Regions from separate parts of the Clostridium sp. MB05 genome, predicted to be linked through region 1. Evidence: a T-box and tRNA genes for the amino acid it is inferred to sense, from the RefSeq annotation. Region 1 holds a T-box; the other regions hold tRNA genes.
The links. A T-box is a leader RNA that pairs with one kind of tRNA and senses whether it is charged. The one in region 1 lies ahead of argS (arginine--tRNA ligase), so its partner is inferred to be a tRNA-Arg.
Positions count from the first base shown of each region.

Region 2: it has a tRNA-Arg gene. The T-box ahead of argS (arginine--tRNA ligase) is inferred to sense a tRNA for this amino acid. The anticodon was not compared.
Region 3: it has a tRNA-Arg gene. The T-box ahead of argS (arginine--tRNA ligase) is inferred to sense a tRNA for this amino acid. The anticodon was not compared.

Region 1 is NZ_CP174370.1:3,389,877-3,395,521, forward strand. It holds gene feoB (ferrous iron transport protein B) at 1-3, shown strand, start outside; gene ACH36K_RS15885 (FeoB-associated Cys-rich membrane protein) at 18-182, shown strand; gene ACH36K_RS15890 (AI-2E family transporter) at 237-1,373, opposite strand; gene argS (arginine--tRNA ligase) at 1,489-3,180, opposite strand; T-box leader at 3,237-3,444, opposite strand; gene ACH36K_RS15900 (Ppx/GppA family phosphatase) at 3,811-5,319, shown strand; gene ACH36K_RS15905 (site-2 protease family protein) at 5,372-5,645, opposite strand, start outside.
Region 2 is NZ_CP174370.1:258,869-264,513, forward strand. It holds gene ACH36K_RS01235 (helix-turn-helix transcriptional regulator) at 163-852, shown strand; gene ACH36K_RS01240 (hypothetical protein) at 1,263-1,427, opposite strand; gene ACH36K_RS01245 (metallophosphoesterase family protein) at 1,809-2,474, opposite strand; gene ACH36K_RS01250 (hypothetical protein) at 2,741-3,082, opposite strand; tRNA gene ACH36K_RS01255 (tRNA-Arg) at 3,226-3,300, opposite strand; gene ACH36K_RS01260 (staygreen family protein) at 3,381-4,187, opposite strand; gene ACH36K_RS01265 (lysophospholipid acyltransferase family protein) at 4,365-5,090, shown strand; gene ACH36K_RS01270 (MATE family efflux transporter) at 5,279-5,645, opposite strand, start outside.
Region 3 is NZ_CP174370.1:406,853-412,497, reverse strand. It holds gene ACH36K_RS02035 (DUF2089 domain-containing protein) at 1-104, opposite strand, end outside; gene ACH36K_RS02030 (6-phospho-beta-glucosidase) at 377-1,741, opposite strand; gene ACH36K_RS02025 (Card1-like endonuclease domain-containing protein) at 1,843-2,985, opposite strand; tRNA gene ACH36K_RS02020 (tRNA-Arg) at 3,130-3,206, opposite strand; gene ACH36K_RS02015 (sensor histidine kinase) at 3,281-4,201, opposite strand; gene ACH36K_RS02010 (DUF1189 domain-containing protein) at 4,459-5,220, opposite strand; gene ACH36K_RS02005 (L,D-transpeptidase family protein) at 5,410-5,645, shown strand, end outside.

The DNA of each region.
Region 1 (5,645 bases):
TAAAAGAAGGTGTTTCTGTGGAAATATTAATTACTTTAATTATTGTAGCCTTCGCTGGTTTTACAATATATAAAACTGTAAGAAAATCTTCTAAGGGTGGCTGTAATTGTGGCAGTTGCTCTAATCATTGCCCAATGTATGAAGATAAGGAAAATGGAATTAAACTTGAAAAGAAAAAATAGTAAAAGGCTTAAGGGAATTTATTTTTTGTTCCCTTAAGCCTTTTTAACATTAAACTAAATTTTATCTGCAAGCTTTACTAATTCTTCATTTTTCTTCATTAATCTTTCATAATATATTTTTATAGTTGCAATTGTTGGTGATGCAAGAAGCATTCCTAAAGCTCCATAGAATCCCCCACCTACTAATACAGCTAAAATTATGAAAAATGGCCTAACACCTACTTTATCACCAATTAATTTAGGATCTAGATACCATCCATCAAATAATTGTAATACTAGTAAAACTAAAAATACAATTAATCCTTTTGTTGGTGATACAAATACATTAAATAAAAATCCTACTATTTCCCCAATAAAAGGTCCAAAATATGGAATCATATTAGTTACTCCGACGATAACAGCTAATAGAAATGCATACTCTGATTTCACTATAGTTAACAGAACCAATGCCATAGCCGCAATAATTGATGAATCTATAGCCTTAATACCTATATAAGTACCTACCATATTATGATATATTCTAGTAGCCTCAATTAATTTTATAGCTTTTTTCTCTTTTAATATTAAAAATAATACTTTTTTAGTTTCTCTTATTAGTCTGTCTTTATCAACTAAAACATAAATTGAAATTAATAATCCTAAAAATATTTTTACTAATTCACTTGAAATTTTAACTATATAATTTAATGAACCTTCTAATAAAGCTACTGCCATTGCTCCAATTTGAGTTATAACTTGATTAATATTATCCATAGTTCCTGTAGCAGATATAATTTCTTTTATTGATTCATTATTTAAAATTTTATTTAGCCATCCTTGAGCTTCTTGGATGTAACTTGGCATATTCTTAGTTATATCTATTGCACTATTTACCATATTAGGAATAAAGTATACAGAAGTTAATGCTACTAAAGCTAATAGTAATAAGTATGCACTAAGTATTGCTAATCCTTCTTTTAAATTAAATTTTCTTATTATTAACTTTACTAAAGGATTTAAAACATATGCAAATATTAATCCGTATATGACTGGTAAAAGTAATGACCATAATTTATTTAATATATTGAAGAAATACGAATAATTTTCTATTATCTTAAATCCTACTAAGCCTATCAGTAATGATAAAACAATAGTTATTAATAAATCTTTATTTTTTATATTTTTAAAAATAGTATCCACTCCTCTCTTCAATTTTCATTGATTATATCATAATAATACTTTAAAGTCTTCAACAATATTATTCTCTTTTATACTTTCCTCGAAAATACATTAAGGGATACGACTTTACGTATCCCCTTGAAATTATCTACATTTTATCTACTACTTCTATTCCTAATAATTCTAAAGAATTTTTTATAACTTGACATGTAGCTTTAACTAAATTTAGTCTAGCTTCTTTTAATTCTTCGTCCTCTAAATTTAATACTGAATGAGCATTATAGAATTTATTAAAGGATTTAGCTACTTCAATTGCATATCTTGTAACGATTGAAGGTTCCAATTTTTCTATAGCTAAATGTATTTGTTTTGAAAATCCTTCTATTACTTTTACTAACTCAAATTCTTCTTTAGAAGTAAGCTTAGAGTAATTAGGATTTCCTTTTAATTCTCCTGCTCTTGTTAAAATACTATTTGCTCTTGCATATGAATATTGTACATAAGGACCTGTTTCTCCTTCAAAAGAAAGCATCTCCTTCCAGTCAAATACTATATCTTTTTCTCTTGAATTTTTTAAGTAAGTAAATACTACTGCTCCAACGCCAATCTTTTTAGCAACTTCCTCTTTATTTTCTAAGTTTGGATTTTTTTCATTTATAGTTTCTATAGTTTTATCTATAGATTCTTTTATTAAATCGTCTAATAAAATTACTTCTCCCTTTCTAGTTGAAAGCTTTCTGTCTGCAAATTTTACAAGACCAAATCCAACATGAATACAGTCTTTTGCCCATTCATGTCCTGCAAGCTCTAAAACCTTAAATACTTGCTTAAAATGTAGAGCTTGAGGAGTTCCTACAACGTATATACACTTATGAAAATCATAGTTTTTCCTTCTATACATTGCTGCTGCTAAATCTCTAGTTGCATATATTGACGCCCCATCACCTTTAAGAACTATACAAGGTGGCATGTTATACTCATCTAGCATTACAACTTGAGCTCCATTACTTTCTACTAGTAATCCCTTTTCTCTTAATTCATTAACTACTACATCCATTTTATCGTTGTAAAAGGCTTCTCCAGCATATGAATCAAACTTGACGTTAAATATCTCATAAATTCTTTCAAATTCTTTTAAACTTAAATCTCTGAATCTCTTCCATAATGCCTCTACTTCTTTATCTCCATCCTCTAATGCTTTAAAATAAGCTCTTCCTTCATCTTCAAGGGAAGGTTCTTTTTCAGCTTCATCATGGAATTTAACATATATTCTTAAAAGCTCATCTATTGCATTTTTCTCTAATGCTTCTTCATTTCCCCATCTTTTATAAGCAGATATAAGCTTTCCAAATTGTGTTCCCCAATCGCCTAAATGGTTTATTCCTTCAACATTATATCCTTCTTTTTTAAATAATTTATATAAAGAATTACCTATTGCAGTTGTAAATAAATGTCCAACGTGGAATGGCTTTGCTATGTTAGGTGATGAGTATTCCACGCAAACAGTTTTTCCATCTCCTACATTAGAAGAACCATAATTTTCACCTTCAGTTAAAACTTTTTCAATTGTATTCTTTGTAAAGACACTTTTATCTGCAAAAAAGTTAACATAAGGTCCCACATTTATTATTTTTTCAAACCCATTTTTATTTATTTTTTCTGCTAATTCTTCTGATATCATATTAGGTGCTTTTCTAAAAGCTTTAGCTAATTGGAAGCATGGAAATGCATAATCTCCCATTTCACTTTTAGGTGGAATTTCTATAAGTTTTTCTATACTCTCAATATCCATATCAATATGATTACTTATCGCTTCTGCAACTTTCTTTTTATAATCCATTTTTATCCTCCTTAATTTATGCTGATTTATAAAAATAAAAAACCGTCTCTTAATAATTAAGAGACGGATTAAATTCCGCGGTACCACTCTGATTGCATAAAATGCCACTCAACGCTTTAACGCAGCTATACGAACTATCCTACTTATAATTTTCAGTAGCTATCTCCAAGGCTCTCTTCCTAATATTTTATCTTATAAGGCTTACACCAATTCCTTACTCGCTTAAAGAATCAAATATAGTACTCTTCTCTTCATAGATAATAAACTTATTACAATTTAATATAAACATTATACATAAATGAAACTTTTATTGTCAACCTAAAAGAGGTTTATATATAAATATATTTAGTTAACATATATATGTTTCAATTAATAATTTACATCATTATGGTTTCATAAGATTAAAAGTTAATAGTCTTATTTAAGTAAAATGGCAAAATTGAAAGCATATATATTTTTAAATTTTTTTATATAAGTTGCTGAAATACTGACTTTACTTAAATACTATCAATTTCAAAGATAATTTAGTTAAATTTAAAATATTTATTGCAACTTATATACTTTATTAATTAAAGTGATATAATATCTATAAATAAAATAATTTTCATAGTATTTATTAAAGGAGTTTATATGGATAGGGTTGGTATTATTGATATAGGTCCGAGTTCTCTTAGACTTATGTTAACTGAAGTTAATGAAAATGGATATTTTAAAATAATAGACGAATTAAAAACTTCTATTAGATTATGTCACGATTTAGTTACTGATTATGGCATTTGTAATGAAAATTTTAAAACTATACTTTCTACATTGCGTGCATATAAATCTCTTTGTACTGTTTCTGGAGCAAATAAAATATTTGCTGTAGCTACAGAATCTCTAAGAGAAGCTAAAAATAAAGATGTACTTCTTCCCCTTATAAAAAAAGAGTTAGATATAGATATAAGAGTTTTAAGTTGTGATGAAGAAATTTCTTATAATTTCCTTGGTATAAAAAGAAGTATTTATATTGAAAATTCTTTAATGGTCGAAGTTGCAGGGACAGATACCCACTTAGCATGGGTTCAAGGTGATAAAGTAATAAAAAAAATTACTTTACCTGTAGGAAGTGTTAATTTAACTTATAAATTTAATTTAAAAGATAGAATATCTACACAAGATTTAAATGATGCATTTAGCTTTATATCATCTCAACTAAATGATATAAGTTGGCTTACAGAAACTAAGTTTGATTCTATAATTGGAATTGCATCAACAGTTCGAAATATAGGTAAAATAGATAGAGTAAGAAAAAGATATCCTTTTGATATACCTCATAACTATGAACTTTCTGACTTAGATGTTCAAGAAATATTCAACTTATTAAAATGTAAGGATTTTAAACAAAGACAAAAATTAGAAGGAATTGAACCTGAGCTTGCTGATATTATAGTTGGTGGTACAGCAATTTTTAAGAAAATTGCAAACCTAGTTCAATGTAGTAAAATAATAATATCTGGTCGTGGACTTAGAGAAGGTTTGATGTATGAATATCTACATAGTAAATACTCTATACCAAATGATATCTTAGATTACAGTATTACTGGTATATTAGACACTCTAAACAGTGATAAAAATCATGCTTCTAATGTATTTAATCTGACTTTCAACTTATTTAATGCATTAAAGCCTTTGCATCATCTAGGAGATGAATTCTCACATATAATAAAAACATCTTCTATGCTTCATGATTGTGGAATAAGTATAAATTATTATGGTCATCATAAGCATTCATTTTATATAATATTAAATTCTTATATAAATGGCCTAACACAAAAAGAAGTACTTATGAGTGCTGCTATTGCTGCCTCTCATAGATTTAATAGTTATCAAACTCCTTTAGCTCCATTTTCTTCAGTAATAAATCAATTAGATTTAAGGTCTGTTAAACTAATCGGAGTTCTTATTAAAATAGCAGAAGGTTTAGATAGAAGCCTTGTTGGTGCAGTTAAAAATCTTAATGTCAATTTTGACGAAGAAACTGTAACACTTAAGGTTTCTTCAGATATAGATGTAGATTTCGAAATTCGCCAAGCTTTAAGAGCTAGTGAGAAATTTAAAGAAATCTATGGCAAGGAACTTATAATAGAGGCAATTTAAATATTTAATAAAAAAATACAAAAGTGGATTCTTATTGAATCCACTTTTTATATTAAAATATTATTCCTACAATTAAAAACGATATAAAGCTAAACAAGTTATATATTAAGCTAGATGGTATTTGCAATATATATTGTCCTGCTAAAACTACTCCTAAAAGTATAAACATTTGATATTGATAAAGCTTATCTGCAACTTTATAGAAATTTTTAGGACTTATTTCTCTAAATAATTCAAAGCCTGCAAGTCCAGGTATTGGAATTAAGTTAAATATAAATAGATTTATATTTATTATAGATATAAATTTTAATGCTATAGCAATAATG
Region 2 (5,645 bases), 820 kb from region 1:
ACTTATTTCCTCCTAGCTATTAACTTATTTTATTTTAAATCGTTTGCATAACGTATTAAGCTACTTCTTTAATTTGAATTATAGCATCATATTATTTTATTTCTTTTATATTTTTTCGATTTATTGTATAATTTTTATATAAAATTATTAAGGGGAATACTAATGAATAATCATTTAGATACTGATAAGTTTATAGGAGATGATCAATTTTTTTATACTGATTTTCAAACCTTTATAAAAACGAATGACTTTACTCAAATATTAGATCATCTTAAGAAAAAACATATTTATGAAATTTCTATCGAAAAGGATATTGATGAAAAGAAATATGACTTAATAATCTGGAATGCTTTTTTATCTAAAGAGATTATTAAAGATAAGATTATAAAAATTGCTTTACATGATGTTTACAATTTCTTTTATTTAAATATTATTAAATGCAATTCACTTGTTGAACTTCAAGAACTTGAAATAAAAATGTTTGAAAAATATACAGTACAAATCATTAATAATATGGAGATTACTTCTAACTTTGCTGTTAATCGTATTTTACATTATCTTCATATGCATGTTGAAAATTATTTCTCATTAAATGAAATGGCAGGCGAACTTAATAATTCACCATCTTATCTTAGTTCCTTATTTAGTAAAACTATGGGGATTTCTATTGTTGACTATATTCACGATCTAAAGATTAATAGAGCTAAAATACTACTTAAGACTACTTCTAAAAATATTTTAGAAATATCTCAATTGCTAGGTTATTGTGATTCTAGCCATTTTTCTAAAAAGTTTAAGGAAAAACAAGGTGTTTCTCCTCTTTCTTACAGAAATGATAAGCTTATAAAATAAGAAAGTGGGCATATGTAAGTTTAACAATTTTATTTGTTAAAAATTTTTAAAAGTTATAGTTTTCTGCATATTTAAATATTATATAGATATTTTTTATCTACTGAATTTCTTGATAAACCTAGTAAAATCAAGGGTTTACAAAGGGCTAACGTTTCGTGAGGTCCTTTAAAAACAAAAAAATCAATTATAAAGTGATCTTCATACTATGGAAAAACTAGAAATTTTAAAAAAAGAAGAGATTACCTACTCTGAATTAAGAAAATATTTATGTGTAATTTGGCGTGGCGTTATGCTACGCCAATTTTGTTATTTTTAGCGGTTTCATCCATTATTTGAAAATTAAAAGTTACTCCACTTACCTTAAACATGTGAAATACTACACTTGCTGCCTCTATATCACTTCCTTGTAGTTACTTTAATACATTTCTTAGTACATACTCTATATCTAAGTAAAACCTATAAAACTTACGTGTCTTTAATGGCTTACTTATCTTTTTAATATTAATTCCTTTTAATGCTTTAATTATCTTTAACCCTTCTATTTCATTCTCATATCTAATTTGTATCTTTGCCATATACCCTACTATAATTACATTCATTGTTTCAATTATAACTATACAATATAAAATTAATACTATAGACTTTTCCTTTTAAAATGAGAAAGTCAATTTTACTGATATTTCTGTGTAGTTACTTTATTAATTTATATGATAACTACAAATATAGGTTATCTAATATCATTAGGTTCTCTAATGATTATTACCCATAAGCCTAAAATGCTTCTTGTGCAAATCATTTTTCCTAATACTGATCTTTTAAATGTATCCCCATTTCAAAAGCATTTTTTTGGAGTCATATGGTCTCACACCACAACAATCTACATTCTCATAGGTTTCTATGAAATATATTGGCCAATGCTAAATATTAGCATACTTCTTTATCCATTCACTCCATCCTTAAATATAAAACTCTTTCATATCATCTAATCTTAAACAGGCTAGTTTTCCATTTGCCTCTTCAAATACACACCCACAATCAATATATATTGTTTTATCTACTATTTTGATTTTCACATCATCATCATCATCATTGTTAATTGTTTGTACTGGTGTATGTCCACAGACCACTGTATAATCTCTATATTTCTTCTCATTGCCTATATTACTTCTATCCCATAAACATATATCTTCTTCTTGTTTTAAAAATTCCTCTAACTCTAGATCATCACAGTTTTTATCAAAATGTAATCCAGCATGAACTAATATGAACTTATCAACAACCTTAATTATAGGTAACTCTTTAATATATTTATATAAAGTTTCTTGATATATATAGTCCTTCTCCATTATCTGTATATGAGTTGATTGCCCACCATTGTAAAACCATAATATAGGGTTTCCACTCTCAAAGTACTCTTCAAGCATTTTTTCATGATTGCCTTTTATTAACGTTATATTTTTATGGCCTAATACATAGTCTAATATTCCTAATGGATTAGGTCCTCTATCAAATATATCTCCAAGAATATAAAGTTCATCAGTTTCATTAAAATCTATTAAGTTAATCATATTTATAAACTTATTATAGCAACCATGCAAATCTGACATAGCATAAATACTCATACCTTTTCCCTCCTATAGAGTGGATTACTTATGTAGTCCACTCATTTATTAGAATTGCGAAATAAAAATAAAAAGACCACAGGATATTCCTCAGTCTAAACTGATATAATTCCCATAGTCTATTATATGAAACCTTCCACTAAAATAGTGAGGTGCTAATTCTATTTAATTATTATGCTTATGCTTGTTTTAGCATAAAGCATCTTTAAAAGCTAGTTATATCAACGATTTAAGTGTAGTTACTAAATAAATTTATTAGGTAACTACTATATACCCCAATCCCTGTTTAGCTGATTACCTATTTTCATCATTTCTCCATCATCTTTTACTATATTTGAGTGATATCCCTTTGCTAAAGTTTTATATAGTTTCTTATATTTACTTTTATCTCCCTCATTGTGGTTACTATGTTTATGACTCTGATAACCACCATATAAATTATAATTATTGTAGTTACTTTTAAAGTTTTCATAATAACTACGTTTTCGCTCTTTAGCTACTTCATATTGATTCTTTATATTCTCTAGCATTTTCTCATTTCTAAGCATTCCAAACACATCATAAAATTTATCATAAGAGTTATTACCATATATTCTTTCAAAATTCACTTTATCATCTAAATATATTTAAAAATAATTTGTAATTTGATGACACCACAAGATGAACCAAAATACAAAAGGCACCTTTTAGGCATCACTGGCATAAAATAAAAGCCGTAAACCCTTTATATAACTAGGCTTACGGCTTTTTATGGTATCCCCAACAGGGATCGAACCTGTATCTGTCCCTTAGGAGGGGACTGTTCTATCCATTGAACTATGGAGACACAATTACAAGTAAATTGTATAATAACATTATGCACATGTCAATATTATCCTAACCATATGTTATCTCCATATGTTTAATTTATTCCTTGATACTTTTTATAATTACCCCATTAGATTTTACAATTAAATCTACTTTAAGCTTTTTAACTTTTGAGTTTAATTTTATATTAATAGCTGCAGATACTTCATATATTTTATCACAACCATCTATTGATTTTATTTTATTAATGTTAATAATTTCACTTTTATCTACACAGTAAATTATTCCTGTTCCATATAATACGCATAGTTGTGTTTGTATATATGGATTTAAAAGGTTTAATATAACTTCTTCCTCATTATTGGCTTTATTTTTCTTTTTTCTAGTTTCACCTTCTACTAATTGAAATTTCTCTACTAAGTTATAATGATAGGAATTATCATAAGTTTCTTGAATATATTTATAATCCTTTAATTTTCCCCAATTCTCTACTTTATAGAAGTCTTCATACTTTGAATTAAACTTTATAAATACATCTGAGTTATCTAAATGAGGGTATTTTTCTATTAATTGCCTATCACTCAGTATTATTGAATTAATTATCAACGGAAGTCTTCTTCTATATATTTTATCTTTCTTTTTTATTTTATCTATATCATTCTCTTCTCCATCTACATTTACATAAAGATACAGAATATTTTTTCCGTTCTTTTCATGCCATTCTCCATGCATTTCATCATCATTCACACTCACTTTTATTTGGTCATAACCACCACCTATAGATACCATTATCTCTTCAGTATTATTAGAATAAGTAACTATATAATTTCTCGGAGTTACTGGCCCCAATTGAGACACACCATCTTTAAAGTCTATAATAACTTTCCATGGAACTAACCTTTCCAAAATTTTCACCTCAAAAATACGCTTTATTGTTTACTATATGTGCATATTCTTTATATAGTTACTTGCATATAAGGCTTGTCTGTTTATTAAAGAAATTTATATACTTTTATATAGTCTCACTTTGTTGTATACTTTATTTATGTAATTTTATTAAATTATTGAAAGGATTTGATTTTCATGCTTAGATCTATTGTTTGGTATATATACTTTTTTATTGCTTTATTAATCAGTATGCCTCGTATGATAAAAACAAAAAGTCTTGATAAGAAGGGACTAGAAAAAGAAAAGGAAAGAGTTATTTATAAATCCACTACTTCCTGGGCTAATGGTCTTCTAAAAGTTGCAGGAGTTAAGGTTACAGTTCATGGGTTAGAAAACCTTCCCAAAGATAAAAATGCTTTATTTATAGGAAATCACCAAGGTAATTTTGATATTCCAATATACATTAGTAAAATTCCTGGTCTAAAAGGATTTGTATCAAAAATAGAAGTAAAAAAAATTCCTGGGGTTAGTACATGGATGGAGTATATGCATTGTATTTTTATGGATAGAAGTAATATAAGAAAAGCTGCTGAGGCTATAATACAGGGTGTTAAAGTTCTAAAAGATGGACATTCCTTAGTTATATTCCCAGAAGGTACAAGAAGTAAAGGTGACAAAATGGGAGATTTTAAAGCTGGTAGCTTTAAGTTAGCAACAAAATCTAAGGTACCAATAGTTCCTGTTACAATGAGCGGCTCTTATAAGATAATGGAATCAAATAGCCGTAAGTGGATTATAAAGCCAGCTAATGTTGATTTATATATTCATCCTGCTATAGAAACAGCTAATTTAACTAAAGAAGAACAAGATGCTTTACCTAAAAAAGTTTATGAAATAATCAAAAGTAAGTTACCAAATTAGTCTTTATTAACACTAGAAGTATTTTTAAAATAACTAATAAAAAAGACCTGAAATTTTATATAAGTCTTCAGGTCTTTTTTGTTTATATATAGAGAGAGAAATTTAATATGCATAATTTTAAATTTAAGGTCTAAAAACTTTTAAAATATATTTTATTTAAAATTCTTCTCCTTTTATTATTTATTGCATTATGCTGTTATCTCATATTCTTCTATTACATTTTTGATCCATTTTCCTGATTTTAATCTGCTTCTTTCAAAAAATATTTTAATAAACTCTTCTGTACATATTAATAAATACACAATGGTTATTGGTAAACTAAATATTGTAGCTGATAAAAATGCCATTGGCACTGCATAAAACCAAACTGTTCCTAATTGTACTAATGTTGAATAAAGAGTATCTCCACCACCTCTAAATATACCTACAATCATAACTACATTGTAAGATCTTATAGGGCTTATTAATGCCATTATTCTTAATACTGTTACAGTATTCTTAAAGGTTTCTGCTTCTACGTTAAAAGGCCTAACTATTTGTGGTGCTAAAATCCAA
Region 3 (5,645 bases), 970 kb from region 1:
AACTCAAATTCATTTTCAATAACAGTCTTACATGAAGAACAGTTTAATCTAGTAGCCTTCATTTTTTTATTACATACTGGACAAGAAGTTATTACTTTATACATTCCATTATCCCTCCTGTTAATTATATATTATGCCTCCCCCTTATATTTGTCAACGAAAATATTGAATTTAATCATTTCATAATTAATATTTTTAATTTTATACTTCAAATTAATTGATTTTATTTATTTCACAATTAATTTTATTTGAATCCCTCTTAATTATGCTATACTTTACATAAATAATAATTATACCACTTTATAAAATAAAAATTAATTACACATAAAAGGAGATTAACTATAAAAGTTAATCTCCTAAATTAGTAATCACTATATTAAAATTCTGCTCTTTCAACCTTTTCAATCTTTTCTATAACATCTTTAAATTGCGGTAGATAATCTTTATGAGCAACTAACATTTCATTTAATAATTTTCTTCCTCTTATATCATCTGATATTAATGGATTTGTTACCATTGCTAATAATGCTGTATTATAATCTCCTGTATAAGCTGCTTCAGCTGCTAATCTTTCAAATGACTTTATTTGTGCAACTAAGCCTTGAGCAAATACTGGCAATTCTGTAACTGTTTCAACTGGTACAGGACCATTCTTTCCTACATAACAGCTTACTTCTATAGCTGAATCATCTTCAAATTGCTTTAAAGTTCCATTATTTTTAGTATTTACTGCAATAATTGTATTTTTATCATTGTATATACCATTTATAACATTACATGCTACATCTGAATAGTGAGCTCCACCACGCTTAGCCAACTCTTCTGGCTTTTCTTGTAGATTAACATCTTTATACATCTCAAATAATTTCTTTTCAACTTCCATTACTACTTCTGCTCTAGTTTTTCCTGTTTTGAATTCTTCTAACTCGCTATTAAGCATATCTCTAGTTTTGTAATAATATCTATGATATGGACATAGTATAACTCCTAAAGCTTTTATAGTTGCTACATCCCAATTAAATCCTTTGATATTTGCCATAGTTTGTGACTTAGCATTACCTGATGTTAACTCTTTTATTATATCTGCTGTAACATCTTTTCCTTCTAAATAAACTCTTTCTGCATAAACCATATGGTTTAATCCTGCAAAATCAACAGTCACCTTATCCTTATCTACTCCTAATATATCAGCAAAAGAATATTGTAAACCTACAGGAACATTACAAACACCAATTACCTTTTTATGAACTCCATATCTTAATAATGCTTCAGTAACTATACCTGCTGGATTTGTAAAGTTTATAAGCCATGCATTTGGACATAACTCACTTATATCCTTAGCTATATCTAATATAACTGGAACTGTTCTTAAAGCTTTAAATAATCCACCTGCACCATTAGTTTCTTGTCCTAAAAATCCATGACTTAATGGAATTCTTTCATCTTTTACTCTTGCTGGCAATAATCCTACTCTTAATTGAGTAGTTACAAAATCTGCATCTTTTAATGCTTCTCTTCTATCTAACGTTAAGTGTATATTCATTGGAACGCCAGCTTTTTCAACCATTCTCTTAGCTAGTGCTCCTACTATTTCTAGTTTTTCTTTACCTTCTTCAATATCAACTAACCAGTAATCGCTTACAGGCATCTCATCATATCTTTTAATTAATCCTTCTACTAATTCAGGTGTATAGCTTGATCCTCCACCTATAGTAACTATTTTTATTCCTTTTTTAGCCATATGCCAACCCCCCATAATGTTTAAATTATTTTCTATATCTTAATTATACATATATAAACCTTTAAACAATTTCAAAATTTGAAAATCCTTATTACATTAAATTAATTCCTTCTAATAATTTTCTGTATCTTATCTTTAAACTTTTCTTCATCTCCATCAAATATAACAATATCTATGTCCATTTCCTTTGCTCTTTCAATTACTGCAGATTTTATTGGATTTTTTGTTGCAACTAATATCTTATATGCCTTGTCTCCACCAATTTGTTTACTATATACATCTAATTCATTTAATGCGTCTTCATTGTATTTATCGCTATCTTTACAAGATATACATATGGGAATTGAATCTTTTACTGCAACTACATCGACTTCATTTCTTACTATTTTGCTCTTATCATTCCAGAAGAACATAACTCCACTTTTCACTTCATCCATTTCTTTTATTTCGCGTATTATAATATCTGTTGCTATTTCAAGCCATGTACCACTTTTAAAAATAAAAGACTTTAAATATTCATTTTTAAAATTTACTTCTATTTGGTTTTTATCGATTTCTAAATAGTCTATTCCATTAAGCTTTTTTAACTCACTAAGTATTTTGTTTAATAATTGTATTTCTTCTCTATTTAAATTTTCTTTTTTAATTATAACCTTTTCAGAATCTTGATAATCATGCACAAATATATTCATATCATATAGCTTTTGCTTATATTTATGCCATAGATTTAAGTTCTTATATATTTTCTTTGTTAAATATATAAGCTCCTCTTTATCACAAAGTCTAGTAGAATCAGATATAAGTTTTCCTCCTGCAGACTTTATAAGGCTATCTAAGTTCATATCATCAAACTCTTCTTTTAATAACTCTATTTCATTACCTATCTTATACAAAATCTTTTTTCTTATATCTACATATATTGATTCTAATGAATTTTTATTACATATATCCAAAAGTATTAATGAATTTATTCTACTTCCTCCTGTTAAATTAATTAAGATATCTTTATTTTTATTTATGTTTATAACTTTTTCTAACTCCTCTATATTTCCTTCGCTAATACATCTTCTTTCAAATATTACTAGTGGTTCATACTTTAAATAATAGTCCTGTAATGAATTCATTAAATCTTCATCTTTTTTATCATATATAAATAAAACTTCTTTAGGCTTAAATTTTTTAGCTACTAAAATACTTGATTGATTATGTTCATCTAGTTGATTTACTAATATATCTACACTCATAATTAAATTCCTTCTTTTTTTAATTTATATGATTCTAATTTACCCAAAGGAATCAAATTTTATTTTAAAAATAATTAATAGTACATTATTACTATATAATATTTATCTAAAAGTAAAAAAACCTGCAACTTAAGTTACAGGTTATGGTACGGCGGAGAGGATTCGAACCCCCGACCAACTGGTTCGTAGCCAGCTACTCTATCCAACTGAGCTACCACCGCATATAAAATTTTAACAATAATTATATTATCATAATTACTGAAATAAATCAAGCAACTAATTAGCTTATAGCAAACTAATTATTATATATATCAGAGAATTCTACTTCTAACATTTGAATTTTATTACTATCGCCTCTTATGCAGAAATCTTCACTTTCTTCTACAATAGTTATTGGTAATGTTACTATAAATTCACATCCATTTCCTTCTTCACTATTTAACTCTATATTTCCATCAAGTGACTTTACTAAGTAATTTACTAAATCCAACCCTATGCCACTTCCTGAATTTTCTCTTTCTTTTTTGCTTGATATTTGATAAAATCTATTAAATATTTTTTCTTGATATTCTTTTGATATTCCTGGACCTTCATCCTTTATAGAAATTTTTATAGCTTCTTTTAGTACTAATATATTTATATATATATTAGTACTACTATAAGAAAATTTAATAGAATTAGATAGTAAGTTCATAATAATTCTATCTATAACCTCTGGATCAACTGCCATGATACATTCTTCTTCATTTGTATCAAATATTAATTGAATTTCTTTTTGCTTCGCATATTTATCTATACAACTTATAGTGCTTTCTATCATAGATATTATATCTATGTTTTTCTTATTTAGAACATAGTAATTATTTTCTAGTTTTGTTGTATCTATTAAATTATTTATTAACTTTAACATTTTTAAGCTATTTCTCTTCACAATTTTCATATATTCTAATGCCTTTTTATCTTTTATATTTACGCTACCATAATCAATACATTGCATAATACTTAATATAACATTTAAATGACCTCTTAGGTCATGAGAAATATTAAGCAAAAAATTTTCTTGATTAATCCCCTTTCCTATTAACTCTGTTATGACATTAATTAATTCTTCATTTTTAAAATTAAAATTTTCATTTAATATAATCTCACTTATATCTCTTTTATTATCTAATAATTCTATAACTTCACTAATAATCATGATAATAATTCCTTTCATAACAGATTTAGATTTATTTACATAAATACCATATAAACAGTTTAACATATACACATTTTTCCAACAATGCTTTTTGTTGTTTTTTTCCAATTTCCCTTTTGTTTATTTAATTATTAATTATCTAGTGGTATTTTTAATACATTATTATTACACTTTTTTGTATAATAATTCTTTCTATTATGTTAATTTTCATTTTCATTAGTAAAAAGATACATGAAATCAATCTAATATTATTTTATAGGATTTTAAATTTATAATTAAATATTTGCTTCTAGCTTAATTTTACTTATAGCTATCATTAGATAAAATCCCGATACTAATATGCTAAGTGGTCCTATTGGATAAATTAATTTAATTAATGTAGGTAAAGTCATTGCATATAAAGATAATTTAAATATATCTCCATAATCTAAATTTATACCTTGAGTTTTGTTAATAATTGCTCCTCCTAAGGAAATTATAAATGCATAAAATAAGAGTGTTAAATAAACTAAAAAAATATTCACTATAAATACTATATATTTAAGTGGTTTCATAGCATCTATAGCTTTAATAATTAGTTCATTATCAAAATTTTGTGGTAATGGAAGTTCTTTATACTTATAGGTTACTTTTTGATAATTATTTCTTACAGATATTCCATCTTTAAATATTACTGTGGAAATATCCTTGTGTATTACTATTTTTCTTACACTTTCTTCATCTTCTAAAGACTTATTAGTATCTATAAGTAATATTAACTTTCCTTTTTCCTTTATTATAGGAGACTCATTAAAATTTAGTACACCATCCTTCATTTCAAAACTAAATTTATCATCTGTTAATGCATTTCTACTAGCTTTTTGCACTAAATTTATTGCTGCAAACTGAGCAATTCCAGTTACTACCCCAACTAAAATGCTTAATAAAATAGAATAAATTAAGGCTTTAGAAAAGCTTAATCTTAATAGCTCCTTATATTTTCCTATATTTAATACACTAATTTTAACTTTATTTACAAAACTTATGTTTTCTTCCATAAATACCTCCAAATATCTGGATTAAACGCTTACTAAATATTTTACCATATATATTTAATTTTATAAACAATAGTTGTTTTTTATAGCAATATTCATATATAATAGCTATTTTTATAAAAATATTTTTTTCAGATTAAAATTCCCTCTTTTGGTTAATGATTATAGTATGAATTATAAGGAGGGGTACTAATGTTTAATAATAAGCCCAAACCTAAAAATAAATTTTCTATTTTTAAGCTTCTTTCTATTTTAACTTTATTTATTTTATTATGGTTTGGAGTAAATATTTATTTAAACTATCAATACAAGCAAGTAACTTCTAGTTTCTATAAATCATTTAATAATTGTGAGTTTTCAGAAGCAAAAGATACTTTGAACAAAAAAATTATATCTTTTAAGAAAAATCAAACTAGTTCAGACTTAAA